2 regions of the Oryzobacter faecalis genome follow, and region 1 is predicted to be linked to the other one. Evidence: predicted binding sites of a transcription regulator. Region 1 holds the regulator's gene; the other holds the start of a gene.
What was found. Region 1 encodes LexA, which represses DNA repair genes until DNA is damaged. Its sites were predicted from a motif close to TCGAACANNTGTTCGA; they were not measured.

Region 1 (7,154 bases):
CGTGGCCCTCGGGCACCGCGAGCCTGACCTCGTCGTCGAGGAGGGGGGTGATGACGAACTGGTCGAGGTCCTCCTCGCCGCGGCCGAGGTCGGTGCCCTCGTAGGCGAAGGCCACCGCCAGGTCGCACTCGCCTGCCTTGAGGGCGGCGAGGCTCTCCGGCGGCTCGGCCTCGGTGAACGAGATCTGGACGTCGGGGAAGCGCCTCTTGACGAGCGCGAGGGCCCGCGGCACGAGCGTCGCCGACGCGGAGGGGAACGCCATGAGGCGAACCCGGCCGCTGCGCAGCCCCGCGATCGCGGCGACCTCCTCCTCGGCGGCGTCGAGGGCGGCGAGGACGGGCGTCGCGTGGCGGGCCAGCACCTGGCCGGCCTCGGTGAGGCGCACGTTGCGACCGACGCGCTCGACGAGCACGGTGCCGGTGCGCTGCTCGAGGCGGCGGACCATCTGCGAGATGGCCGGCTGGGTGTACCCGAGGGCTGCTGCAGCAGCGGTGAAGCTGCCCTCGTCGGCGATGGCCTTCATGACCCGGAGTCCCGCGGCGTCGATCATGGGCGCATCCTATAACGCCCGGTTATCGACCTCCATCCGTTCGACACGCCGCGTGATGCAGTGGCGGGTGCGAGAATCAGCGCATGCCGGATGCCGTCGCACCCCCGCCGGCGGCCACCCCACGGCCCGCTGCCTCGACCCCCACCACGGACGACGTCGCCGCCCTCACGCGCCTCCTCGCGGCGCACCCGGGCACGCTCGTCCTGACCGGAGCGGGCATGTCGACCGACAGCGGCATCCCCGACTACCGCGGCCCCGACGGGACGCGCCGGGTCACGCCGATGCAGCACGGGGAGTTCGTCGCCACGAGCGAGGCGCGGCGGCGCTACTGGGCGCGCTCGTTCATCGGGTGGCAGCGCTTCCGACGCGCCGAGCCCAACGCGTCCCACGAGGCGGTCGCCACCCTGCAGGCGCGCGGCGTCCTCGGACCGGTCATCACCCAGAACGTCGACGGGCTGCACCAGCAGGCCGGCAGCCGCGACGTCACCGAGCTCCACGGCACCCTCGCCGACGTCGTCTGCCTCACCTGCGAGGACCGCTCCGACCGCGACCTGCTGCAGGCCCGGATGGTGGAGGCCAACCCCGGGTTCGAGCTCCTCGCGACCGGTGAGGCGCACGACGGCTCCCGGGTCAGCAGCCAGATCCGCCCCGACGGCGACATCGTCCTCGACGAGCAGCTCGTCACCGGCTTCGTGCTGCCCCGGTGCCTGGCCTGCGGCGCGGACACCCTCAAGCCCGACGTCGTGTTCTTCGGGGGCTCGGTCCCGCGCGACCGGGTCGACGCCTGCTACGCGCTCACCGATGCCGCGCCCGCCCTCCTCGTCCTCGGCTCCTCGCTCGCCGTGATGTCCGGTCTGCGGTTCGTGCGCCACGGCGCGAAGCGCGGCATCCCCGTGGTGGCCGTGACCCGTGGCCCCACCCGCGGCGACGACCTCATGACGCTGCGCCTCGACGCACCCCTCGCCCCGACCCTCGGAGCCGTCGTCCGCGGCGCCCTCGCCGCCTGAGGACCCTCACCGGTGACGACGATCCGCCCGGCCACCGAGGCCGACCTTCCCGCCATCGCCGGCATCTACAACGTCACCGTCGACACCGCCGTGTCCACGTTCGACACCGAGCACCGTCCTCCCGAGCACTTCGCCGACCGCGTCGCCTCGACCCGGCCCGGCGACCACCTGCTGGTCATCGAGGGGGACCACGGCACCGTCCTCGGCTTCGCCCACGCGTCGACCTACCGCCCGCGCCCTGCCTACGACGGGACCCGCGAGGTGTCCGTCTACCTCGCCGAGGATGCCCGCGGGCGCGGGCTGGGGCGCGAGCTCTACGACGCGCTGCTCGCCAGGGTCGACGCCGACGGCATCCACACCTGCCTCGCGGTCATCGCCCAGCCGAACCCGGCGAGCGAGGCGCTCCACGCGGCGACCGGGTTCGAACGGGTCGGGCTGCTGCGCGAGGTGGGCCACAAGTTCGGGGCCTGGGTCGACACCGCCCTCTGGCAGCGCCTCGGCCCGGCCGGGTCCGAGGACGCGGCCGGGCCAAGGCGCGACTGAGGCGCGACTGAGGCGCCGTCCGCGGATGGTCAGATGCGGCGCAGGACGGCCGTGACCTTGCCGAGGATGGTCGCGTGGTCGCCGTCGATGGGCGAGAACGCCTCGTTGTGGGGGAGCAGCCAGACCTTGCCGTCCTTGCGCTTGAAGGTCTTGACGGTGGCCTCGTTGTCGAGCATCGCCGCGACGATGTCGCCGTTGTCGGCGGTGGGCTGCTGGCGGACGACGACCCAGTCGCCGTCGCAGATCGCGGCGTCGACCATCGAGTCGCCGACGACCTTGAGGAGGAACAGGGAGCCCTCGCCGACGATCTGGCGGGGGAGGGGGAAGACGTCCTCGACGACCTCCTCGGCCGTGATCGGCACGCCGGCCGCGATCTGGCCGAGCACCGGGACGTAGGACGCCTCCGGCCGGTGGTCGTTGATGCCGGTGACGTCCTCGTCGTCGTGCTCGGCGCTGCCGCGGTAGCCGGGCTCGTCGTTCGCGGTGTCCGGCGAGATCACCTCGATGGCGCGCGGCCGGTTGGGGTCGCGGCGCAGGAACCCCTTGCGCTCGAGCGCGGACAGCTGGTGCGCGACCGAGCTGGGCGAGGTGAGCCCGACGGCCTCCCCGATCTCGCGCATGCTCGGCGGGTAGCCGCGCCGGTCGATGGAGTTGCGGATGACCTCGAGGACCTTGCGCTGCCGGTGGGTGAGCGCCCCGCCGTCGCCGCGGTCGGGCATCTCGTGGATGTCGGCGTTCCTCGGACGTGCCATGTCGACCCCTTCGGTCTGGTCCAACGGCGCCGGGTCGCCTCGATCCCGGCGTTGTCGCAGGTCAGGTGCTCTGTCGGTGGGATCCGACAGGCTTCTTCCCATGACGGCAGCGTACGCGGATCGTACACACGTTTCAAACATTTCTTCGAGGCGTGTCTTGTCCGGGTCGAACATCCGTGCTACAACTCGTACAGACGTTCTATCGAACACCGGTTCGACGGCCGCACTGGCCGCCGGGATGGAGGCCAGCATGAGTGCAGTCGCGTGGAACCCCGCAGACCTCGGGTACGCCGACCCCTCGGTGCCGCGCAGGCCCCGGCTCGTCGTCCTCCCCGGCGGCGGCGAGGGTGGCGCGGCGCCGTCGTCCGGCGCGCTGCGCATCACCCGGCGCGGGCGCCTGGCGCTGCTCGCGCTGGCCCTCACGGCCGCCGTCGCGTCCGGGGTGTCGGGGCTCGGTGGCGCCGGTGCGGTCGAGCCTGGTCCCGTCGTCACCGTCGCCCCGGGCCAGACCCTGTCCGAGATCGCCGCGGCGCAGCTGCCCGACCTCTCGGTCGGCAACGCCATCGTCGCGATCCAGCTCGAGAACGGGCTGAGCACCGCGCAGATCAGCGCGGGCCAGCGCCTCGTCATCCCCCGCGGCTGAGGTCGCCCCTCGCCGCGGACCGCCCCAGCCGGCCGCCGCGGCGACCCCAGAGCTGAGGCCCTCGACCCGCCTCAGGAACGCCGGAGGGCGTCGTGTCCCGTGCAGAGGACGCGACGCCCTTCGTGCCGTCCGGCGCCGCCGGGCTCAGGCCGGGGGGGTGGAGGCGCAGGTCCAGGGGGCGGCCGATGAACATGGCCAGCCTTTCCGCGGCCTCGCCCACCTGTGCGTCGTCGTCGGCGGACAGGGGCAGGTCGGGGCGCAGGTCGACGGCCACCGACTCGCGTCCGACGGTCCGCTTCCATGTGCCGACGTCCTCCCCGTCGAGGACCACGATGCCGCCGCCGGCCTCGGAGAGCAGGCGGGTGCGTGTCGTGTCGGGCGCACGCCGTGGGAAGCCCGTCGTGGGGTAGGTGAGGCAGACCTCGTCGAACGTCTGGAGCAGGAAGGCGCGCACCGGCCGGGTCGTCCGTGAGGGCGTGGCAGGGTCGACCCACAGCGTCTCCCCGCCGACCTCGACCTGCTCCAGCTCTCCCGCGAGGTCGGCGAGGGCGGCGCGGACCTGGCCCAGGGTGAGGGTCGCCCACCGCGCGAGGTCGCGCTCCGAGGCGGGTCCGTGGCCGGCGACGAACCGGCGGGTCAGCTCGCGGCGGGCATCGTCGACGCCGAGGCCGTCGAGGGGCGCCGGCGGGACGGTCTCGTCGGCGAGCACGTAGGTGTGCGTCGTCCCGCGCGGCGGGCCCGAGCAGATGACGGCGCGCAGCTCGGCGACGACCAGCTGGTGCGCCATCTGCTCACCGCCCGAGGGCAGTCCCCGGGCGGCGAAGGCCGCGGTCAGCTCGGCGCGGGTCATCGGGGCCGGGCCGGTGAGGAGCTCGCGCAGGCTCTCGAGGGCGCGCTCGATCGCCGCCGGCGGGAGGTCGAGCTGGCGGTGCCGCCCGGCGAGGGAGGACTCGATGCGCGACCCGGTGGCCGCCTGCACCCAGCGCAGGTCCTCGGGAGCGACGAAGTGCCACGTCGGGCGCAGGATGTGGGTGCGCACCCAGCCCCCCGACGACTGTTCACGCAGGACGTCGGCGTACCTGACGCCCGGGCGCATCCGCTGGCCGAGCGACCACGCCGCGAGCGCGGCGTCCTGAGACTGGACGCACGTGAGGAGCCGCACGACGTCGGCGCCGCGGGCGAGGCCGGCGGCGGTCAGGCGCTGGCTCGCGAGACGACGACGGCGGACGTCGGGGAGCGAGGCGTGGGGCACGGCCTCATCCTCGCAGCGACCGCGGGCGCCGGCCGCGTGGGCCGAACGGCCGATGACCTCATCGACCGACACGGCACCCTTCCGGCGACGCTCGGCCGGTCAGGGCCCGATGTCCCACGAGGTGTCGGTGCACGGGAGCAGACTCGGGCGCATGAGGAACCGCCGCCGACGCTCGGCCCGGCTGAGCCACCACCCGGTCGTCCACTGTGACACCGGCAAGTGGCTCTGGTCGTGCGGCTGCGGCGCGCGCGGGTCCTCGACCCCGGGCGGCTGGCACGGTGCGCTCACCGCGGCGCTCGTCCACACCAGCCAGGTCCCGGGGGAGTAGGCCCACGAGACGACGGCCCGGGAACACACAGAGGGTTCCCGGACCGTGCTGTCGTCAGCTGGCGGCGCCAGCTCTCGCCGGGCGGTGCCCGACCGACGACAGGCGACGGGGTCGTGACCGGCTGAGCGGTCGCGGCCCCGTCCGCACGTCCGGCCCCGGTCCGCACGCCGCACCCCGCGCGCCCCTGCCGTCCTTCCTCCCCGGAACGTGGGTGAAAAGCGTCGGTGGGGCGACGATCTTCACCCACGTTCGGCCTGCTCACTCGGGACGTGGGTGAAAGGCGTCGGTGGGGCGACGATCTTCACCCACGTTCGGCCTGCTCACGTTCGGCCTCTGCCCGCCCCGTGCGGGCAGCCGGAAGCGCCGGGAATCCATGGTGGACGTCGCGCGTTTTGCAGTGATGTAATGAAGTAATCACACTTGCAGAAGGAGCAGGGACCATGAGGCACCCCCACCGCACCCCCACCCCGGGCGACACGTCTGCCCCCCCGCACGAGGGCCCCCGTGGCCGTGGCCCGCACTGGGGCCGTGGCCCCGGCGGCGGTCGACCCGGACCCGGCGGCGGCCCCGGTCGCGGCCGAGGGTTCGGCCGCCCCGGCGGCTGGCAGCAGGGCGACCTGCCGAGCGCCGACGACGCCGAGAAGTGGTTCGCCGGACGGCTGCCCGACGGCTGGTTCGACGACGTCGACGTGACCGTCGACCGCGAGGAGATCACCGTCATCGGCACCCTCGCCGGCATCGACGCCGGCACCGACGCCGCCGAGGTCGAGGGGCGGATCGGCCGCTTCCGCGCCGAGACGCGCGAGCAGCGGATCGGCATCGCCCAGGAGGCGCAGGCCCGTTACGAGCGCACCGTCTCCTGGGGCGCCCGCGTCGGCGACACCACCGCCTTGTTCACCCACCTCGCCGTCCCGGTCATGACGCGGCTGCGCCAGCCGGAGCGGGCCGTCCTCGACACGCTCGTCGACGCCGGCGTCGCCCGCTCGCGCAGCGACGCCCTCGCGTGGTCGGTGCGTCTGGTCGGCGAGCACGCCGACAGCTGGCTCGGTGAGCTGCGCGAGGCCATGGCCGAGGTCGACAAGCTGCGTGCGAAGGGCCCCGAGCTCTGACGGCGACCGCGCGGGGTCAGAGGGTGCGGCGCATGACGATGCGCGGCATCCTGCTGGCCACCGCGTCGGTCGTCCCCACCTTCTCGAAGCCGGCCGGCTCGAACATCGACCTGGTCCCGACGAACGCCATCGTCGTGTCCATCCGGCCCTGCGGCTCGACGGGGTAGACCTCCACCGCCGGTGCCCCGTTGGCCCTGGCGTACTCGACGGCCCCGTCGACGAGGTGGCGGGTCACCCCCTGCCGCCGGTGACCGCCGCGCACGACGACGCAGACGATGCTCCACACGGGCACGTCGTCGACCGGACGGATGAGCTTCGACCCCGACAGGCGCGGGATGTCGGCTCGCGGCCCGATGTTGACCCACCCCACCGCCGTCCCGTCGCGGTAGGTGACCACCCCGGGCGGGTACCGCTGCTCGCACAGCGCCCGCATCGTCGCCTCGCGGTCACCGTCGCCGAGCTCGCGGATGTCGGCCTGGCGAACCCGGTGTGACAGGCACCAGCACGACTCCGTGCGGCGGTTCGGGTTGATGACGTCGGCGAAGTCCTCGAACCGGTCAGGCGTCACGGGGTGCGTCTCCCACCGCACCCCGTCGTCATCCGTCACCTGCGAGTGCCCCGCGACCCGGCGTGTGCCGGCCTCCCTGGGAGTGCCCGCCATCCGTCGTCCCCTTCCTCGGCTGCAGCGTCCTCCCAGCCAACCACCCGGCACCGACGGTGTGGGGGCGAGCGAGGCACGTAGGGTCGACGGGTGCGCATCTTCAGCCTCCTGCCGTCGACGACGGAGATCCTCTTCGCGGTGGGCGCCGGCGACGAGGTCGTCGGCGTCACCTTCGAGTGCGACGCGCCCGCGGAGGCCCGGACCCGCACGATCGTGTCGACCTCGACCTTGCGAGAGGGGCTGTCCCCGAGGGAGATCGACGACGCCGTCGCTGCGGCCGTCGCGAACGGCGAGGACCTGTACCGCCTC
Region 2 (7,154 bases), on a different contig from region 1:
GCCTTCCTCGTCATGGAGCTCCTGCCCGGGCCCTCCCTCGCCGAGCGGCTGCGCGAGGGTCCCCTGCCCGTCGAGGAGGTCGTGTCGGTCGGCGAGCAGGTCGCCCGCGCCCTCGACGCCGCGCACGCGCGCGGGCTCGTCCACCGCGACATCAAGCCGGGCAACATCGCCTACGCCGACGACGGCCGCATCCGGGTCCTCGACTTCGGCATCACCCAGCTGGGCGAGGCGGCGGCGGGCAACCAGGCACTCACCGCGACCCACACGGTCATGGGGACGGCCGAGTACCTCGCGCCCGAGCAGGCCCTGGGCGGGCGCGTCGACGGGCGGGCCGACCTCTACGCGCTGGGCTGCGTGCTGTTCGCCCTCCTCGCCGGCAAGCCGCCCTTCAGCGGACCCACGCCCGTCGCGACGATGATGATGCACGCCAACGACCCCGTCCCGGACGTTCGCACCCTGCGCCCGGAGACGCCCGGGTGGCTCGCCGACGTCGTCACGAGCCTGCTGGCCAAGGACCCCGCGGACCGGCCCACCGGTGCCGCCGCCGTCGCCGCGGCACTGGCCGACCGCGAGGCCGTGGCCGGGGCCGCGACGAGCGTCCTGCCTGCCGCGGGTGCGGCCGCAGCTGCTACCGGGGCCGCCGCGACGCAGCGCCTCGACCCCGTCCCGCCGCCCCCACCGCCCAGCGCCCCGTACCCGGGGCGCTACGACGAGGAGGACGACCGGCGCGGTGGGTCCGCGGTCACCTGGGTGCTGGCCCTGGTTGCCCTCGCCGCCGTCGCCGCGCTGTTCTGGCTGCTGTTCCTGCGCGAGGAGCCGTCGACTCCGACGAACACGCCGTCCACGAGACCGACGGCGTCCGCGCCGGCCACGACGACCCCACCCTCCGAGACGCCTGCCCCGGCGCCCACCGAGACGCCGACGCCCACGCCCTCGGACACGGCCGACCTCGGGGGGGACGTCGAGGACGCCCTCGGTGCCCTCAGCGACGGCATCGACGACCTCGAGAGCGCCGGCTCGCTCGAGGGCGACGCGGCCAAGTCCCTGCGCGACCGGGTGCGCGACGTCCGCCAGGAGCTGCGCAAGGGCGAGGACCCCGAGAAGGTCCTCGAGGCGGCCGAGAAGGTCGACGAGGAGCTGCGCAAGGGGGTCGAGGACGGCAAGATCAGCCCGGAGGCCCAGACCCAGCTCCAGCCGCTCGTCGACGACCTCGTGACCGCCGCCCGCGCCTACGCCGACGGCAGCGACTGACGCCCGTCCGGGGGCCGGCGAGAGCCGCCCCACGTGCCGACGGTCGAGGGGAACGCGAACGGCCCCGAACCATGTCGGTTCGGGGCCGTTCCGCGGTGTCCGAGGGGGGACTTGAACCCCCATGCCCGATAAAGGGCACTAGCACCTCAAGCTAGCGCGTCTGCCAATTCCGCCACCCGGACGAGTGCTGCGGGCGAGCCCGGGGAGGGCTGCCTGCGGACCGGAACATTACACGGGATGCCCCGTGATCCGAAATCCGTTCCGCCCCGTGCGTCACACCTAGGGTGGGGCGCATGAGCGCGACCGAGAGCACCGCCATCCGCCCGGAGGACGAGGTCGTCCGCCTCTGCCAGGAGCTCATCCGGATCGACACGAGCAACTACGGGGACGGCAGCGGGCCGGGTGAGGCCGAGGCGGCCGCCTACGTCGTCGAACGGCTGCGCGAGGTGGGCCTGGAGCCGCGGACCTTCGAGTCCGACCCCGGCCGGGTCAGCGTCGCGGTCCGCATCCCGGGGGCGGACCGCGAGCGGGGGGCCCTGTGCGTCCACGGACACCTCGACGTGGTCCCCGCGAACGCCGAGGACTGGTCGGTCGACCCCTTCGCGGCCGAGGAGCGCGACGGCTGCGTCTGGGGGCGCGGGGCCGTCGACATGAAGGACATGGACGCGATGATCCTCGCGGTCGTGCGCCACCTCGCCCGGACCGGGACGGTCCCGCCGCGCGACCTCGTCGTCGTGTTCTTCGCCGACGAGGAGGCTGGCGGCACCAAGGGCTCGCACTTCCTCGTCGAGCACCACCCCGAGGTCTTCGAGGGCGTCACCGAGGCGATCAGCGAGGTCGGCGGCTACAGCGTCACCCTCACCGACAAGGACGGCCGGGAGCGACGGACGTACCTGCTCCAGACCGCCGAGAAGGGCATCGTCTGGCTCCGGATGACGGCGCACGGCCGCGCGGGGCACGGCTCGGTCCCCAACGACGAGAACGCGATCGTCCGCCTCGCGGAGGCCATCGCGCGCATCGCCGCGCACAAGTGGCCCCGCGAGTACGTCCCCGCGGTCCGCACCCTGCTCGACGGGCTGTCCGAGCTCACCGGGACCGGCTGGTCCGACGAGGACCTCGAGGAGCTCCTCGCCCACCTCGGCGGGGCGCAGGGCTTCGTCCGCGGGACCCTCCAGGACACGAGCAACGTGACGATGCTCGACGCCGGGTACAAGCACAACGTCATCCCGCAGCACGCCTCGGCCAACGTCGACTGCCGCTTCCTCCCGGGCCACGAGGACGACCTGCTCGCCACGATCCGCGAGCTCGCCGGCGAGCACGTCGACGTCGAGGTCCTGCACCGCGACATCGCCCTCGACGCGCCGTTCGAGGGCGACCTCGTCGAGGCGATGGTCGCCGCGCTGCGGACCGAGGACCCCGACGCCGAGGTCCTGCCGTACTGCCTCTCCGGTGGCACCGACAACAAGGCGCTGTCGCTGCTGGGGATCACCGGCTACGGCTTCGCGCCGCTGCGGCTGCCGGCCGACCTCGACTTCGCGCCGATGTTCCACGGCATCGACGAGCGGGTCCCCACCGAGTCCCTGCGCTTCGGGGCGCGGGTCCTCCTGCGCCTCCTCCAGACCTGCTGAGCCGGCTCAGGCGTTCGGCACCATCGACCGTCGCGGCCGGATGATGCGGCGCCGCAACCAGGTCCGCGTGCGGCCCCCGACGTAGACGCGGGTGCGCTCGAGCTCCCACCGGCCGTACTCCGCGTGCTCGGTGAGCTGGCGCCGGATGTCGGCGCGCCCGGTGTCCCGTCCGAAGGACAGGACGAGGTACTCGTACTCGACCACCGCCACATTCTGCGCCAGGACCGGTACCGTCGGAAGCATGAGCGCCGACCCGCGTGCCGCACTGACCCAGCTCGTCGCCGCCTTCGAGCGGCACCTCGAGGCCAGCAGCACCCGCCACGGGGAGGACGACCCCACCGTCGTCGCCGCGTACGAGGACCTCGCCGACGCCTTCGAGGCGTATGACGGTGCCCTGTACGACGCCTACGGCGAGATGACACCGCTCGACATCTACAGCGGCGACGAGGACGACGACGGCGACGGCGACGAGCCGGACGACGACCAGGGCGACGCCGACGACGAGGACGAGCTCGACGACCACGACGACGAGGACGGCGACGACACGCGCCTCTACGCCGGGCTCGACGACGACATCGAGTTCGAGGACGACCGCACCCGCTGAGCGGTACCGGGATCCGCGCTCCGAGCACCGTGCCGGCACTCCACCTCGCCCTGCGCCGGACGTTGGCCACGGCTGGCTTGGACGCGCCACCTCACCTCTCCGTCCGGCGAACGTGGGTGAAGATCGTCGGCCCAGCGACGATTCTCACCCACGTTCGCCCGACGCAGGGCGGTGCGGAGGCGGGCGCGCACCGCCGCAGGTCGCCGCGCGAATTCGGCTGTGGGTCATCCACATTCATGCTATCGAACACTTGTGCTAACGCTCGTCGGCGGGTAGGCTCGCGGGTACAGGGGGAGGGGGACAGCATGAGCAGCACCGCGCCAGCGACCAGCAGCCGCACCGGGCATCCGAGCGAGCTGCTCGCCCTCCTGCACGACACGCAGACGCTGCTCGCTGCGCTCCCCGCACCGTCACCGACCTCCGGTTCCCGGCAGGCGTGGGCCGAGGTGGTCCGGTCCTGCCAGCGGGTCGTCAACGCGGCCTCGGCGGTGCAGGACGAGGCGATCGTCGCCCTGGCCGCGATCGAACCGGTCACGCTGGAGGACGGCACCGACGCCGAGACCCACAAGGCACCCGGTCACGTGGCCCTGGACGCGGCCGCGGTCGTGTCCGGGGCGCTCGAGGTCACCGCGAACCACGCCAGCGACCGGGTCCGCGACGCGGTCCGGTGGGCCGCCGACGGGGAGGCCGGCACCAGCGCCTGTACTGGCCTGGGCGGGCTGCACGACGCGATGCGCACCGGCGACCTGGACCGGTACCGGGCCGGGGTCGTCGCGCACGAGCTGGAGGAGGCACCGGCGCAGGTCGCCGAGGCCGTCATCGCCACCCTCGGTGAGCACCTGGCGTCCGAGACCGGGGTCCAGCTGCGGCGGCGGACCCGGCGGCTGCTGGCGAGGGTCAGCCCCGACCTGCTCCGCCAGCGAGCTCAGCGTGCGCGGCAGGAGTGCGGGCTACGCCGCCGCGTCGGCGAACCGGGCGTGGACGTGTGGGAAGGCTCCTTCCCCTCCGAACAGGCAGCCAAGGCGTGGGCCGCGATCGACACCCGAGCCCACCAGCTCGTCACCGACGGCGCAGTCGACCGGATCGACCGAGCCCGCGCCCAAGCGTTGATCGACCTCGTCATGCAGTCGGCGACGGTCACCACCGTCATCACCCTCACCGTCCCCGCCGACCACCCCGCCACCGCTCCCGTGCCTGAGCCCATCACCCACCCGGCTCCCGCGGCCGACGCCCGGACCGCTACCGCGACCGGAGAGGACCCCACGACCGTGGCTGCCGCCGATCGGCTCACCGCCGGCGACGCCGTCGACGGCGGGTTCGTCGAGGTCGCCACCGGCCGGGGCACCGAGCAGGTCCTCGTCCCCACCGCCTGGCTCACCAACCAGCTCGCCGCCGCCAACGCCCCGACTCCCGTCCGCGGCACCGGCCCCGGCACGGAGCCCAGCCCCGCGAATCCGAACACCCAGGACACCGTGCGCGTCGAGACCCGGTCCTGCGACCCGGTCACCGGGGCGCTGCTCAGCGACGAAGAGTCCGGCGCCTACCGGCCACCGGAACGGCTCGCCGCCCTCGTCCGCCACCGCGACGGACGATGCCGCTTCCCCGGCTGCTCCGTCGCTGCCCGCTACTGCGACCTCGACCACGTCCGCCCCTGGCCCGACGGCTCGACCACCGCGAGCAACCTGATGTGCCTGTGTCGGCGCCACCACCGCGTCAAGCAACGACCCGGCTGGCACGTGAACCTGCACCCCGACGGCACCGTCACCTGGACCGACCCCACCGGCCGCTCACGCACCACGGCGCCGGTCGACGCCCTCCACTCCGTCACCCTCCCCGCGACCCCGGCCGCCGCCACCGGCACCGCGACCCCCGCAGGGGAGACCGCACCGCCCGGCGCGGTCGCCGCCGGTAGCGACCGACCCGGCACCCCCGCACCACGGGCCGTCTCACCCGACCGGTTCAGCCACCTCGAGTACGCGCTGGAGCACCTCCTCGGCGCCGACCTGACCACCCTGCCCGCCCGGACCCGCCGCACCACGAACGGGAGCGGGGTCCGAGTCAGCGTCATCCGCCCCGCCGACACCATCACCGTCCTCGAGCCGCACCGCCCCTGCAGGCGACCTGGGCGCCGCAGCGACAGGTTCTCCGACGAACCACCCTTCTGACCGGCACCCGACCGCCGGGACGGCGCTGTGGAAGGAGTCCTCAGACGTGGTCGGCGGAGACCTCGTCGAGGGCCACGACGATCTCGTCGGGCAGCGTGAGCTCCTCCGCCCCGAGCAGCGTCGCCAGCTGCTTCGGGGTGCGCGGGCCGAGGATGGGAGCGGTGACACCCGGCCGGTCGCGGACCCACGCGAGAGCCACGACGGCGGGGGAGACCCCCAGGCCCTGGGCGGCGGTGTGGACGGCCTCGACGACCCCGCGGGTGTGGTCGCCGACGTGGCGCCCGGCGAACCGCGAGAACTCCTCCGACGCCAGGCGCGAGTCGGCGGTGACGGTCGTGCGGTAGCGGCCGGCGAGGACGCCGCGCCCGAGGGGCGACCAGGGGAGCAGGCCGAACCCGAGGGAGGAGGCTGCCTCGGCGAGCTCGCGCTCCGGGGAACGCGACACGAGGCTGTACTCGACCGAGTCGGCGACGAGGGGCACCCGAGCCTCCGCGAGCAGCGACATGGTCCGGGCCGCCTGCCACCCGGCGTGGTTGGAGACCCCCACGTACCGGGCCCGGCCGCTGTCGTGGGCGTGGACGAGGGCGCTCACCGTCTCCTCGACCGGGGTCTGCGGGTCCCAGGTGTGGGCCAGCCACACGTCGACGTGGTCGGTCCGCATCCGGCGCAGCGAGGTGTCGAGCTGGGTGAGCATGGCGCGGCGGGAGCAGTCGACGACGCGCGCACCGGACGCCCGGCTGATCCCGGACTTCGTCATGAGGACGACCTCGTCGCGGTCGCGGCCGTCGAGCAGGTCGCCGAGGATCTCCTCGCTCTGCCCGCCGGCGTACCCGTGCGCCGTGTCGACGAGGGTGCCCCCCGCCCCACGGAACTCGCGGAGCAGGTCGGAGGCGTCCTCCGGTGAGGTGCGCGTGCCCCAGGCCATCGTGCCGAGCCCGAGCCGCGACACGGTGAGGCCGGAGGCCCCCAGGCGGCGGGTCAGCATGGCGGCGACCCTATCGGGGGCCGCGTCGATACCGTGGGCGCCATGCGGCTGGCGATCATGTGCGGTTACGCGGGCATGGGCCTCGGGCCCGACACCGTCGACCTCGTCCGGGAGGCCGAGCGCCTGGGCTACGAACAGGCCTGGGTGGCCGAGGCCTACGGGTCCGACGCCCCCACCGTGCTGGCGTGGCTCGGCGCGCAGACCGAGCGGATCCACCTCGGCGCGGGGATCATGCAGATCCCCGCGCGGACCCCGGCGATGACCGCGATGACGGCCGCGACCCTCGACACGCTGACGTCCGGACGCTTCCTCCTCGGTCTCGGCGTCTCGGGACCGCAGGTGAGCGAGGGCTGGCACGGCGTCCGGTTCGCGAAGCCGCTGGCCCGCACGCGGGAGTACGTCGACGTCGTCCGGATGGCCCTGCGTCGCGAACAGGTGCGCTACGAGGGCGAGTTCATCACCCTGCCGCTGCCCGATGGGCCGGGCAAGGCGCTCAGGCTGACGATCCGCCCGCCGCGTCC

Region 2: the regulator LexA is predicted to act here: its motif matches at 3,726-3,741, upstream of ACK8HX_RS12805 (HNH endonuclease signature motif containing protein).

What each region holds. Positions count from the first base shown of each region.
Region 1 is NZ_JBKOFW010000001.1:472,691-479,844, forward strand. Features, by position in the region: gene ACK8HX_RS02310 (LysR family transcriptional regulator) at 1-550, opposite strand, end outside; gene ACK8HX_RS02315 (NAD-dependent protein deacetylase) at 634-1,557, shown strand; gene ACK8HX_RS02320 (GNAT family N-acetyltransferase) at 1,570-2,100, shown strand; gene lexA (transcriptional repressor LexA) at 2,130-2,852, opposite strand; gene ACK8HX_RS02330 (LysM peptidoglycan-binding domain-containing protein) at 3,103-3,495, shown strand; gene ACK8HX_RS02335 (winged helix DNA-binding domain-containing protein) at 3,479-4,747, opposite strand; gene ACK8HX_RS02340 (hypothetical protein) at 4,899-5,075, shown strand; gene ACK8HX_RS02345 (hypothetical protein) at 5,516-6,184, shown strand; gene ACK8HX_RS02350 (GNAT family N-acetyltransferase) at 6,201-6,752, opposite strand; gene ACK8HX_RS02355 (cobalamin-binding protein) at 6,936-7,154, shown strand, end outside.
Region 2 is NZ_JBKOFW010000006.1:103,509-110,662, reverse strand. Features, by position in the region: gene ACK8HX_RS12830 (serine/threonine-protein kinase) at 1-1,251, shown strand, start outside; tRNA gene ACK8HX_RS12825 (tRNA-Leu) at 1,348-1,433, opposite strand; gene ACK8HX_RS12820 (M20/M25/M40 family metallo-hydrolase) at 1,545-2,879, shown strand; gene ACK8HX_RS12815 (DUF5703 family protein) at 2,886-3,083, opposite strand; gene ACK8HX_RS12810 (primosomal protein) at 3,121-3,483, shown strand; gene ACK8HX_RS12805 (HNH endonuclease signature motif containing protein) at 3,789-5,648, shown strand; gene ACK8HX_RS12800 (aldo/keto reductase) at 5,689-6,633, opposite strand; gene ACK8HX_RS12795 (LLM class F420-dependent oxidoreductase) at 6,676-7,154, shown strand, end outside.